4 regions of the Agrobacterium sp. fls2-241-TYG-188a genome follow, and region 3 is predicted to be linked to each of the others. Evidence: predicted binding sites of a transcription regulator. Region 3 holds the regulator's gene; each other region holds the start of a gene.
The links. The regulator LexA, encoded in region 3, represses DNA repair genes until DNA is damaged. The targets are predictions, from matches to a motif close to TGTTCNNNNTGTGTTCNG.
Positions count from the first base shown of each region.

Region 1 (3,110 bases), on a different contig from region 3:
TGCGTACGTGTCTTGTTGCGCTTTGATGAACCGCGCCAGATCAAATTCTATGCCTGTGTCCTTCGCTCAGCGGGTCAGATTTTTTTGTGCCATGACATCTCAGTCCATTTCCAACTGTTCGAACCAGGCTGCGTATGGAGTATTCTTGGCTAGGTGCCGGTTGAAGTCCGGCGCGCCATCATCCCACCAGACGGGACCGCGTTCGCCAAGGGCAACCTTTGCTGCATCCACTTTCTTGCGGGCTTCTTTCATCTCTGGCGAGCCTGCCGATGCATCGCGAACTGCCCGGCGTGCAGCCATCAAATCCTTGACCAGTGCCGTACGGGTGGGCTCATCGATCGCTGGATTGCTGCGACGCCACAGCCTGCCTTTCACGACGAAATATCGACCATCGGGCGTGTCCGGATACGTCTTGCTCATTCGAATCCAAGCGTCCCTTGCGCTGGTTGCGCATCCTGAGATGGTTTGTCCTCATTCCGGCGGGCCAGTTCCCTCAGCGCGCTGAAGCGCACGTCCACATCCCGATCTGCGATATACGCGTTGAGGGTTTCGAGGCTGATGCGATCCCACGGTTTTCCTCGATCTGGTCCGGCAGGTACGCGTGGCAAAAGGCCTGGTTCGCTGCTCCATGCCAGGCAATCCTCAAGTGATGCTTGGTTCAACATGTCGCGGAGATGATGAGCCGTAACGTAGGCGTCAGGCATCGCCCGATGCGCGGGGAGGCCGATTTCATGCACCAGTCCGTTGGGCATTCGTTGATAACGCAGCATCTGGTTGGAAAACCGCGGAAGCTCTGGCCAGACACGCAACGCGCACTTCCATGTGCAGATCCAAGGCGTCCCGCCTGTAAATCGTGGCGTGCAATATCGTTGCTCGAAAGCGGCTCGATGAGCTGCCAAGGCGTCGATACGGCCGGGTGGACGGAGAACGGTTGTTGCTATTTCCTTCCAGAACGGAGCATCCGCGACTTGGGCATCCAGGATATGATGAATTGCCATCGTGTCGGGTGAAATCGGACGGCCAGGATTGACGAACAGCGCCCCGCGCTCGTCAGTAACCTCCCACTTTCCGCACTCGTCGATCACGACATCCTGCCAGCCGATCTCGCAAACGTCGTTTGGGCCATTACCTCCTGTTTCGAGATCGATGACGCGTACCCTGGCTTCGATCACTTCGGTGCTACCTTCCTTTAAATTTCAGCATTGGTAAGCGCGATCGGCGTAGGATTGTTCCTGAAATGATGCCTGCGATCAGGACCGCTTGCACACATCGACAGCCGAAGCTGAGGAATTGATCAGGCTACCCTAAAATTTATTTTGTGCGTGGTACGAAACACCGTTCCAAATCTTACTCACTGATTCAATTTGCGAATCTCTCGAGTTGCTAAAAATAGAGGACTGCATTCCTAATTTAGCGCCTCTTGACTCCTGTTGGGTGTAGGAACAGAACGTGAACTTCAACATTGAAAACGGCATGAAGCCGTTCCCATAAACGACACGAACCGGAAGGATTGCGTGAACAATGGCTGCTGCGCGCGAGCATGTCATAGCGGATTTGCGTGATCGCATCGCCTCGTTGGAAGGCGTCGTGGCCAAGCAAGCTGAATGTCTGCCGTTCGGGGTGAGCGCAATCGACGCGGTGCTGCCAGGAGGCGGTCTTGCCAGAGGTGCTCTTCATGAATTTGCAGGTGGTGGCGCCGGAACCGTCGATGGGGCAGCCGCGGCCCTGTTCGTAGCAGGCGTTGCCGCCCGTACCAAAGGCCAGATCGTCTGGTGCCTGACGCGCCCAGATCTGTTTTTTCCTGCGCTCGCGCAGGCAGGTCTTGACGCAAACCGCGTGATCTTCGTGGAAAGCGATCGCGAAGAGGACGTGCTTGCCTCAATGGAAGAGGCGCTCTCCTTCGGTGGGCTGGGCGCGGTCGTCGGCGAGGTCGTGCGAATGCCGATGCTGGCAAGTCGGCGGCTCCAACTGGCAGCGGAAAAGAAGGGAAGCCTGGCTCTCGTTGTTCGTAGGTGGCGACGACAGACGGAAGCCAATGATTTCGGCCAGCCGACGGCATCGACCACACGGTGGAGGGTGAGTGTGCTTCCGTCGCAGGAGTTACCCGTGCCAGGCGTCGGGCGGGCGAGATGGTTGCTGGAATTGATGCGGTCGCGCGCAGGCGAGTGTGCCGAGTTTATTGTTGGAGCGTGTGATGACCAGGGTCGTATCGATCTACCTTCCGGATCTGTCGACGGATCGCATTCGTCGCGCCGATCCCGGCATTCCGGCTGAACAGGCCATCGCCGTGATCGCGAAATCCGGATCGAAGCGCTGGGTATCGGCGACAGATTCTGCCGCGAAGAAGGCAGGCCTGCGTGTCGGCATGCAGGCGGCAAAGGCACAGGCCTTGTTCCAAGGGTTACTGATGATCGATGCCGATCCGAAGGCGGACGCCGATGCACTGGAGCGCATTACCTTCTGGGCATTGAGCCAGTATTCCCCGATCGTCGCAGTCGATGCACCTGATGGCATCGTCATGGACACCGATGGTGCCGACCATCTCCGGGGCGGAGAGCTTGCGATGTTGAGCGGGATTGCCAATCGCTTTCGGGGCAGGGGGCTGACGGCCCGTGTCGCCATTGCCGATACATGGGGTGCCGCTCATGCCTGCGCACGCGCCATCACCAGAGAGACGGTGATCGTACCCCGCGGCGAAACCGTGAAAGCGGTCGAGCGGTTGCCGATTTCCCTGTTGCGTCTGCCTGAAAAGATGGTGGGCGATCTAAGAATACTTGGCTTTCGAACCATCGGTGAGCTTTCTGCGACGCCGCGGGCACCGCTGACACTGCGCTTCGGCCCGGAAATCGCTCGCCGCCTCGACCAGATCTTCGGGCGTATCGGAGAGCCCATTGACCCTATCCGCACGCCCGACCTGATCGAAGTCAGCCGCATCTTCCAGGAGCCGATCGGGGCTGCCGAAACGATCGACAAATATGTCGGTCGTCTGGTCGTCGAACTCTGCAACCAACTCCAGAAAAAGGGCCTGGGTGTTCGCCGCGTCGATCTTATCGTCCATAAGGTCGACAATACGACCCAGGCGCTGCGGGCAGGAACGGCAAAGGCTGCCC
Region 1 covers NZ_JARVRD010000008.1:18,246-21,355, forward strand. Annotated here, with positions in the region: gene QRN85_RS20560 (DUF1810 domain-containing protein) at 1-51, opposite strand, end outside; gene QRN85_RS20565 (hypothetical protein) at 100-420, opposite strand; gene QRN85_RS20570 (exonuclease domain-containing protein) at 417-1,172, opposite strand; gene QRN85_RS20575 (ImuA family protein) at 1,522-2,274, shown strand; gene QRN85_RS20580 (Y-family DNA polymerase) at 2,195-3,110, shown strand, end outside.
Region 1: QRN85_RS20575 (ImuA family protein) is a predicted target of LexA. The motif match lies at 1,439-1,456, and genes of this name have one in related genera.

Region 2 (3,110 bases), on a different contig from region 3:
ACCGCCAACTGGCGTGGACTGTGGATATATGTCACCCGCGCCATAGACATGCGGCCAGCCATATTGCTTGCCCTGCTCGATCTTGTTGAGTTCCTCGGCCTGAACCTCGTCGCCCATCAGGTCGATGCCATGATCCAGGCCCCAGAGTTCGCCAGTCTGCGGCTGCCAATCGTAACCAATCGTGTTGCGCAGGCCTGACGCGAAAATCGTTCTGCTCTTGCCATCCGGCGTCGCGCGAATGATCGTTGCGTTTTCAGGATTGCTTTCGTTGCAGGAATTGCAGGTAGAGCCGACGCTTATGTACAGCATTCCGTCAGGGCCGAATGAAAGAACACGGTTTGGATGCTGGCCGGAATCCGGCAGATCGCCGATGATCATCTCAAGTTCGCTAAGCGTTCCATCGGCATTGATGTCGGCAACGAAGACCTCTTTCACGGTGACAAGGTAGAGTTTGTCATCCTTGATTGCCAGCCCATGCGCCTGTGCGCGGGACACGACCTGGACAGGCGCGCCATCGGACTTGCCATCGTTATTCTCGTCCTTGAGGAGCAGCACATCGCCCTCTTCCCGACGGCTGACATAGATGAATCCCTTGTCGGAGACCTCGATAATGCGACTATTGCCAAGGCCCTGGGCGAATGGCTTCACGGAGAAGCCGTCGGGCACCTTCAACTCACCAATCCGCTCACTCGTCGCAGCGACCTTATTGGGCTTGAAAACGTTTGTAGTGATCTGGACTTCAGTTCCATCGCCCTGCTGGGCGTAAGACGCACTGCAGCCAAGAAGTGCTGCGAAAATTGACGCAGCGCCGGTAACACGACGTATCATTAGGTATTCCTCCAAAGACTTCACATGCCGAACATGCGAGACTCTTCAAAGTTCCTGTGATTTGTGCTGGCCAATGACAGACGTACGCTGCCTCCCGAACAGCTACAATGCCCATGGTGTGAAGAGCACTTGCGATGTGGTCTTCAAACGTCGCTGAAGGCTGACACGAAAGCTTCGACCCGTAAGACTGACGACTATCGCGTCATGCTAATGAAGGACTTTTCAATATCTCTGCCACCTGATAGTTCTTACTTTGTTCGCAAGGCAATTTTGAAGCGTCACTCTCGATTTAAGAGGATTCTTCCATGCCGAATTCAAAGTAGGCACACATCAAGGAAAACGGGATGGCGGTTGCCTATCTGGAAAAACTGAACGAGCAGCAGCGCAAGGCCGTCGAGCATGGCGTTGGGCTGGCTGAGGGCAACGCAGCGGGGCCATTGTTGATCATCGCTGGGGCGGGCTCCGGCAAGACGAATACACTGGCGCATCGTGTGGCGCACCTTATCGTCAATGGTGCCGACCCGCGCCGTATTCTGCTCATGACCTTTTCGCGCAGGGCCGCCTCGGAAATGGCCCGCCGCGTCGAGCGTATCTGCCGCAATGTTCTGGGTGCCAATGCTGCCGTCCTGACTGACGCGCTTGCGTGGTCGGGTACGTTTCATGGGATCGGTGCCAGACTGCTGCGGATGTATGCCGAGCAGATCGGTCTCAATCTCGACTTCACAATCCACGACCGGGAAGACAGCGCCGACCTGATGAACCTCGTGCGCCACGAGCTTGGATTTTCCAAAACCGAAAGCCGTTTCCCGACCAAGGGCACCTGTCTCTCGATCTACTCGCGCGCCGTTAACTCGGAGACACCGCTAAACGAGATTCTTCGCCAGCACTATCCATGGGTCGCCTCTTGGGAGGAACAGTTGAAGGAACTGTTCGGAGCTTATGTCGAGGCAAAGCAGGCGCAGAACGTGCTCGATTACGATGATCTGCTGCTCTACTGGGCGCAGATGGTGAGCGATCCCGAACTCGCCGACGATATCGGCAGTCGTTTCGACCATGTGATGGTGGATGAGTATCAGGACACGAACAAGCTGCAGGCGTCTGTCCTGATGGCGCTCAAGCCCGGCGGACGGGGATTGACCGTCGTAGGTGATGATGCACAATCAATCTATTCGTTTCGGGCAGCAACAGTTCGCAACATTCTCGACTTCCCGGCATCGTTCAGTCCGGCAGCGGACGTCATCACGCTCGATCGCAATTACCGTTCGACCCAGCCCATTCTGGCAGCAGCCAACGGCGTGATCGAGCTTGCGCGCGAGCGTTTCACCAAGAACCTGTGGACGGAACGGGAGTCGCTGGAGCGACCGAAACTCGTGACCGTCAAGGACGAAACCGAACAGGCGAATTTCATCGTTGAGCAGGTGCTGGCAAACCGCGAGGTCGGGATGACGCTGAAGCAGCAGGCGGTGCTGTTTCGCACTTCCAGCCACAGCGGCACGCTTGAAGTAGAACTCACCCGCCGCAACATTCCTTTCGTCAAATTCGGCGGCCTGAAGTTCCTCGACAGTGCCCATGTGAAGGACATGCTGGCAGTCCTGCGTTTCGCCCAGAACCCCCGTGACCGGGTGGCCGGTTTCCGTCTTCTGCAGATGCTGCCTGGCATTGGTCCCAAGAAAGCTGGCACCATTCTCGACACGATCGCATCCGACCCCGAACCGCTCTTGGCGCTTGCTGAAATTCCGCCGCCACTTAAGACGGGGGAGGACTGGACGTCCTTCGTTCAACTGTTGGGCGGCCTTCGAAAAACCCATGAAGGCTGGCCATCGGATATCGCGCAGGCCCGTCTTTGGTACGAACCGCATCTTGATCGCATCCATGAAGATGCCGACACGCGCAAGGCCGACCTTCTGCAACTCGAGCAAATCGCCAGCGGCTACCCTTCCCGAGAGCGTTTCCTGACTGAACTGACGCTTGATCCACCGGATGCGACCAGCGATCAGGCGGGTGTCCCGCTGCTCGACGAAGACTACCTCATCCTGTCGACCATCCATTCGGCCAAGGGGCAGGAATGGCGCTCCGTTTTCATGCTCAACGTCGTCGATGGCTGCATACCGTCGGACCTCGGCACCGGAACGACGCAGGAACTCGAAGAAGAGCGACGCCTGCTTTATGTCGGCATGACGCGTGCCAAGGACAGCCTGTCGCTGATTACGCCGCAGCGGTTTTTCACCCACGGTCAGAACTCGCAGGGCGATCGGCATGTTTACGCTGCCAGAAGCCGGTTC
Region 2 covers NZ_JARVRD010000001.1:257,465-260,574, reverse strand. Annotated here, with positions in the region: gene QRN85_RS01115 (YbhB/YbcL family Raf kinase inhibitor-like protein) at 1-828, opposite strand, end outside; gene QRN85_RS01110 (ATP-dependent helicase) at 1,173-3,110, shown strand, end outside.
Region 2: QRN85_RS01110 (ATP-dependent helicase) is a predicted target of LexA. The motif match lies at 1,072-1,089, and genes of this name have one in related genera.

Region 3 (3,110 bases):
ACGTAACCTGACCGGCACCTTCACCGACGACCACATTAAGATTGTTCTGGACGCTCATCTTCACTCCTCGAAGGCAAATATCGCGCCTTGACCGGGCGCTCGCTGAACCAGCAGTCGAGAGCCTTTGCGCGTGTATTCCACGCCATTAGCAGCAAGAAACGACTCTGTCACGGCGAGATCAGCGACGGAAAAGACGACTGCGGCACCGAAAAGGCCAGTGATGCTCTCCTGCTCGGCCCCATCAAACTCTTCTGCAACCGTCTGCGCATGCGCGATGCGGATGACCGCGCCGGGCGTAAGAAAGCTGAGGTTTCCCGTTGAGTCGGCTGCTGCCGACACACCAAAAGCTGCGTCCACCAATGGCGCAAAGGCGTCCGGTCGGTCTGAGCGCAGGGTTATTTCGCGCAGGCCAGTCGCTCCATTTTTGTGAGCTGTGAGGTAGGACCGTTTTGCGGAAAAAGCGTTGACACGCTCACAGGTGAAAAGGAACAGATTTCCGTCATCCTTTTCCGCCGCAAAAGCCAGGCGAAAGCTCGCTTCAGATCGGCTTCCGTCCGGCAATGTTACCGGTCGACTGAACGAAAATGCGTCGCCGCCGGAAAGTCCAGCCTCAACGAAGCTATGATGATCAGCATCTGCGTCGTGCGTTTTTCCGGCGACTGCGGAAAACCCCTGCTGCCCGTATCGCTTTCGAAAGACTTCATCGCGTCGAACAAAGGCGTTGCCTTCTGCGCAAGCCCTGGAATATTGCGCGGCGTCTCCGATTGCCAGGGGTTCGAGATACTGCCCCTCTTTGAGAAAGACACAGGCATTTTTGGTGCCGAAGGGGTGCCTTGCATCTGCAGCAACCGTAAAGCCCAGCGCCAAGAGACGCGCCCGTGCTTGGCCGAGGTCTGCAACGGGCATTACGATATGATCGATTTCACGCGCCATGAGGGGTCCTTCCGCTTCGTCGGCATGGGCATTCCACTGTTGCAAGCCGCATGTTTTATGGCCGGGCAAGATAATGGATGTAAATTGTCACAAGCACACTGATTTTTAAGGGATTGCAGAACACATATGGAACATATAGTGTTCGTTCTGTATTTGTTTCGCGAATCTTCGCCTCGAATCTCTAAGGGTGTTACTCCATGCTCACGCGCAAACAGCAGGAATTGCTACTGTTCATTCATGAGAGAATGAAAGAGTCTGGCGTGCCGCCTTCCTTCGATGAGATGAAGGACGCACTTGATCTGGCATCGAAATCAGGAATCCACCGCCTGATCACCGCGCTCGAAGAGCGAGGCTTTATTCGTCGGCTACCGAATCGGGCGCGTGCGCTTGAAGTCATCAAGCTGCCTGAGTCCTACACGCCTGCCAGCAAGCCTCAACGTGGCTTCTCGCCGAGCGTCATCGAAGGTAGCCTTGGCAAAACCAAACCGGCTGAGCCAGCACCCCTGCCGGTCGCGTCGAATGATTCGAACTCGGTCAGCGTCCCTGTCATGGGCCGCATCGCCGCGGGTGTTCCCATTTCGGCCATTCAGAACAACACGCATGACGTCGTTGTGCCAATCGACATGATTGGTGCGGGCGAACATTACGCGCTTGAAGTCAAAGGCGATTCGATGATCGAAGCCGGGATTTTTGATGGCGACACGGTCATTATCCGCGATGTCAGCACGGCAAATCCGGGAGATATCATTGTTGCATTGGTGGATGATGAAGAAGCCACATTGAAGCGCTTTCGTCGCAAGGGCGCGTCGATCGCGCTTGAGGCTGCGAACCCTGCCTATGAGACCCGGATTTTTGGACCGGACCGCGTCAAAATTCAGGGCAAGCTCGTCGGCCTTATTCGCCGCTATCACTGACCGGTGACTTTTCTTATGCGTGGAGGTAGCGGTCGCCTTGGCCGCTGCCCTTTGCAGTGCCTGTCTAGAGAAAAGATACGCGGACATCGAACTCCTGTCCGATATCAACAGGTCTTGGACACCAGAAGCGCCGGTTTTTGCGTCCTTATATGTAGCTGGCTCACTAGTTTCAGGTTGCGCTTGGAAGTTCGTCACCTTGCGAGCCTGAAGCTGGGCATTGCTCTTACCGGTTTAGCCATTCTAGCAGTCGACTGGCAGGCAATCATGCTGTCCAGCGTCGCGCTCCCTCCTGCATGACACATCAAATATTTTGAAGAGGCCTATCTTCGAAACGGTCTGTATCAAATGGCTCGTCTCAGCTAGCACGGGAGTTCGTAACGGAGGGCAGCGATATGTACGATCTTTATATAGCCAACAAGAATTACTCCTCCTGGTCGTTGCGTCCATGGGTGTTGATGCGGACGCTGGACATCGGTTTCAAAGAAAGCCTATTTCCTTTCGGCAATTCAGCGAAGGACTTCTCAGCGTTTTCGCCCACTGCCAAAGTTCCCTGCCTTGTTGACGGTGATCTCACCGTATGGGATTCGCTCGCCATTGCAGAATATCTGGCTGAACGACATAGCGGTGGGTGGGCAGACAATGCTGCCGCTCGCGCCTGGTCTCGATCAGCTGCTGCGGAAATGCACTCGGGTTTCCAGGCGCTGCGCAACGAGCATCCCATGAGTGTCGGCCTTCGCATTCGCCCAGCTTCCATGAGCGCATCGCTGCAAAAGGACATCGCGCGTATCGACGCTCTCTGGCAGCAGGGTCTGAAGTCCTTTGGTGGCCCATTCCTGGCGGGTAGCACGTTCACGGCCGTGGATGCATTTTTCTGCCCGGTCGCTTTCCGCTTTCAGACGTACGGAACAGTGCTTTCTGCGGAGTCCACGGAGTACAAGGACCGTCTTCTCTCACTGCCTGCAATGCAGGAGTGGCAAGAGGCGGCGCTTCTGGAGACATGGCGCGACGGCGATCATGAGGAAGAGGCGAAAGCAGTCGGAGAGATATTGGCTGATCTTCGTCTGTCAGGGAATTCGTAAGCGGCAGGTGTCGTTCACAGCTTTCATCGCTCAGCTGAAAGCAATGCAGCGATATGCTCTGGCAAGGTGGCGTCATAGGTTTTGCTGCGCCACTGGTAGCTGCGGTGAGCGGTCCATGGTCGCTCGATGCCGTCCAACGCCGCTTTGGCGCTGTAGCGGGGGGCTCCCTCCCCGCCAAACCAGA
Region 3 covers NZ_JARVRD010000002.1:1,182,041-1,185,150, reverse strand. Annotated here, with positions in the region: gene kdsA (3-deoxy-8-phosphooctulonate synthase) at 1-58, opposite strand, end outside; gene QRN85_RS12465 (VOC family protein) at 61-933, opposite strand; gene lexA (transcriptional repressor LexA) at 1,131-1,847, shown strand; gene QRN85_RS12455 (glutathione S-transferase family protein) at 2,240-2,926, shown strand; gene QRN85_RS12450 (ComEC/Rec2 family competence protein) at 2,950-3,110, opposite strand, start outside.

Region 4 (3,110 bases), on a different contig from region 3:
TCTTTTTCGCAGCCGTATTCGAAGTCATGCGAAATTTGCATATCTGCGCTGCAATGAAATCTATTTATTAGGCGGTCAAAAACGATATGTTTGTCTCATCGAAGCGATGCACCTCCTCCCGCAAAGCTTCGAATTCAGACGGTCCATCCTCCTCCCAGGGTCGTCTGTCGGAACAGCGACACTCCTCCTCCCAGTCGTTGTTCGGTTTTTTTCGGAAAGCCTGCCGCACCTCCTCCCGCGGCAGGCTTTTTCGTTTTGACGCTTTCGGTTCAAAGGCCGAGATCCAGCTGATGCAGGGGAAATGCTTGTTCGGTACTGAGTGAGGACAGCGTGACCCCAAGCAGGCGTACGGGACGCTTGAAGGGATAGACGGAGGACAGCAAGGCGTCGGCTATCTCGAGTACCAACTCGATGCTCGATAGTCCCTGGGGGACAGTCCTGCTGCGTGTCGCCTGTGTGAAGTCTGAATACTTGATCTTGACCGTGACCGTCTTGCCGGTGATGTCGTGTGCTTCGCAGTAACGCCAGATTTTCTCAGCAAGAGGACGTAATTCAGTTTGGGCAGCGTCCAGCGCATCAATATCCTGCGCGAACGTATCTTCCGCCCCTACCGATTTTCGGACCCTGTCAGCCTTGACCTGTCTCTCATCGATGCCGCGCGCGATACCGTAAAAATAAGGTCCGGACTTCCCAAAATGCTGCTGCAGGAACTGAAGGCTTTTCGATTTAAGGTCATGCCCGGTTTCTATTCCATGACGCTTCATCCGTTCGGCGGTCGCGGGGCCGACGCCGTGAAATTTCTTGACCGGCAGAGCCTCCACAAAAGCCGGGCCGTTCTTCGGTGTAATGACAGCCTGGCCATTGGGTTTGTTCAGATCGCTCGCCATCTTAGCCAGGAACTTATTGTAGGAAATCCCGGCCGACGCGTTGAGACCTGTGACAGACTTGATCCTGGCGCGAATTTCCGTCGCGATCTCAGTGGCGATCTCCATTCCCTTGAGGTTTTCGGTCACGTCCAGATAGGCTTCATCCAGCGATAGTGGTTCTATGAGGGGCGTGTATTCCGCGAATATGGCCCGGATTTGCTGCGAAACCTGACGGTAGACTTCAAAACGAGGAGGTACGAAGATGAGGTGCGGACACTTCCGCTTCGCCGTTACGGAGGGCATCGCGGAATGGACGCCGAAGGCTCTTGCCTCATAGCTTGCCGCTGCAACCACGCCTCTAGCGGCCGATCCGCCGACTGCAACAGGCTGGCCACGCAGTTGCGGATTGTCACGTTGTTCCACGGAAGCGTAAAACGCATCCATGTCAACGTGAATGATCTTTCGACTGGAGTGGGTGACCATGTCACTCATGGTTGGCAAACTGCGATACCGGCTGGAAACAAAAGAAGAACATAGCAGCATTCTGCAATATGTCCAACCAGCCTTCAGGTTAGCAGCGCACTATTTTAAGGTCAGTCACGCTGTCGAAGGAGCGCGCAGCCCGTCCATTACAAGGCGCACCAATCTGTCCGCGCGGTCACGCCAGTCGGGACCTTCCGGAATGGAATATATTCCAAAAAGCGCATTCAGTACGTCATCCGCTATGATGTCGGATTTTATCAGGCCGGTCTCGACAGCTGCCGTTATCAGACGGTTGAAAGTCTGGTGCAACAGGGTTGAACCCTCGGTAAAGAGTGTCGAGTTGGATGTGAACAATAGTTTCAGGCTGCTCGCCATGCCGCGTTTTGCAGCCATGTAGCTGACGAAACAATGCATCCACTCTTCGAGCGCCAGATCAGCCCGTTTTTTTGCCAGCAGCTCTGTTGCAGCCGTTGCGAGAATTTCCAGTTCGCGCCTGTAGACCATCTCGACAAGATGTTCGCGGGTGGGAAAATGCCGGTAGAGGGTGCCAATACCGACGCCTGCTCGGCGCGCTATGTCTTCAAGCGACGCGGTAGAGCCCTGTTCCGAAAATGCCAATGCCGCGATCTCGATCAACTTTTCCCGGTTTTTCCGGGCGTCGGCGCGTTTTGGCAACTCGGAAGGCGCTGAAAGGGATCGCTCCTTCGACACTTGAATATTACTCCATGCGAAAGGACTTGACGAATGAACGTAAGTCGCTAAGTTAAACGGAGGCGCCTCCGTTTATTTGGGCGCCAACCAATTCATAGTTCAGTTCTGGGGTTGCTGTCATGCACAAAGCACAAGTTCATCCCGGGAATGCCGGAAGACGTGGAACTAACCGAAGGTCAAACGGATTGGGCGTTTATCTGGCGTCGCAACGCAGGAGCTAAACATGATACGACCCATCACCACTATCCTGCATAACGACGTGGACGAGAACGAGTTCCCTTCGCGCCCAAGCGCAAATCAGAGCTCTCCCGAGGCCATGGTCCCGAAGAAGGCTTTCTCGACAGACGATTCTTCCACTATTTTGGGCTTTGCATCGCAGATAATGAACGAGGGTGGGCAGGTGGCTTTGTGCACACTTGTCGAAATCCGCGGTGGATCGTCACGTCCGCTTGGAGCCCACATGGCCGTTGCCGCCAATGGCCTCTACTGCGGCTATGTCTCTGGCGGTTGCACCGAAGCGGCTGTTGCTGCCGAGGCGCTGGAGGCAATCAACAGCGGTCATGACCGGTTCATGATGCTCGGTGAAGGATCGCCTTTCTTCGATATCGTCCTTCCTTGCGGCGGTGGCATCACGGTCGCCATCCATGTTCTTAAAGATGCCGCTCCGCTGCGTACAGTCCTCGAAATGGTCAAAGGTCGCAAGGCTGCCCGCCTTAGCTATAGCCCTAGCGGGCAACGTCTGTCGGTTGGAGAAACCCACCAGAAGGCGGGCTGGGGCGACGACGCCTTCGTCACCTGTTACCGCCCTGCCGTTCGCGTCGTTCTGTCCGGTCGCTCCCTCGAAGTCGAGATGGCGGCCAGTGTCGCGAGAGCTGCAGGGTACGAAGTTTTTCTACAGGATCAGGCTGGGCCCGACGGGTTCGACATCTCCCTGATCGATGACGACACTGCGGTCGCGCTTTTGCAGCATGATCTGGAGCTGGAAATGCCGGTTCTAGAAGCGGCGCTGTCAAAAACGCCCTTCTATGTGGGCGCGCTTGGCAGCAGCCG
Region 4 covers NZ_JARVRD010000011.1:116,197-119,306, reverse strand. Annotated here, with positions in the region: gene dinB (DNA polymerase IV) at 270-1,358, opposite strand; gene QRN85_RS24010 (TetR/AcrR family transcriptional regulator) at 1,464-2,060, opposite strand; gene QRN85_RS24005 (XdhC family protein) at 2,377-3,110, shown strand, end outside.
Region 4: dinB (DNA polymerase IV) is a predicted target of LexA. The motif match lies at 1,383-1,400, and genes of this name have one in related genera.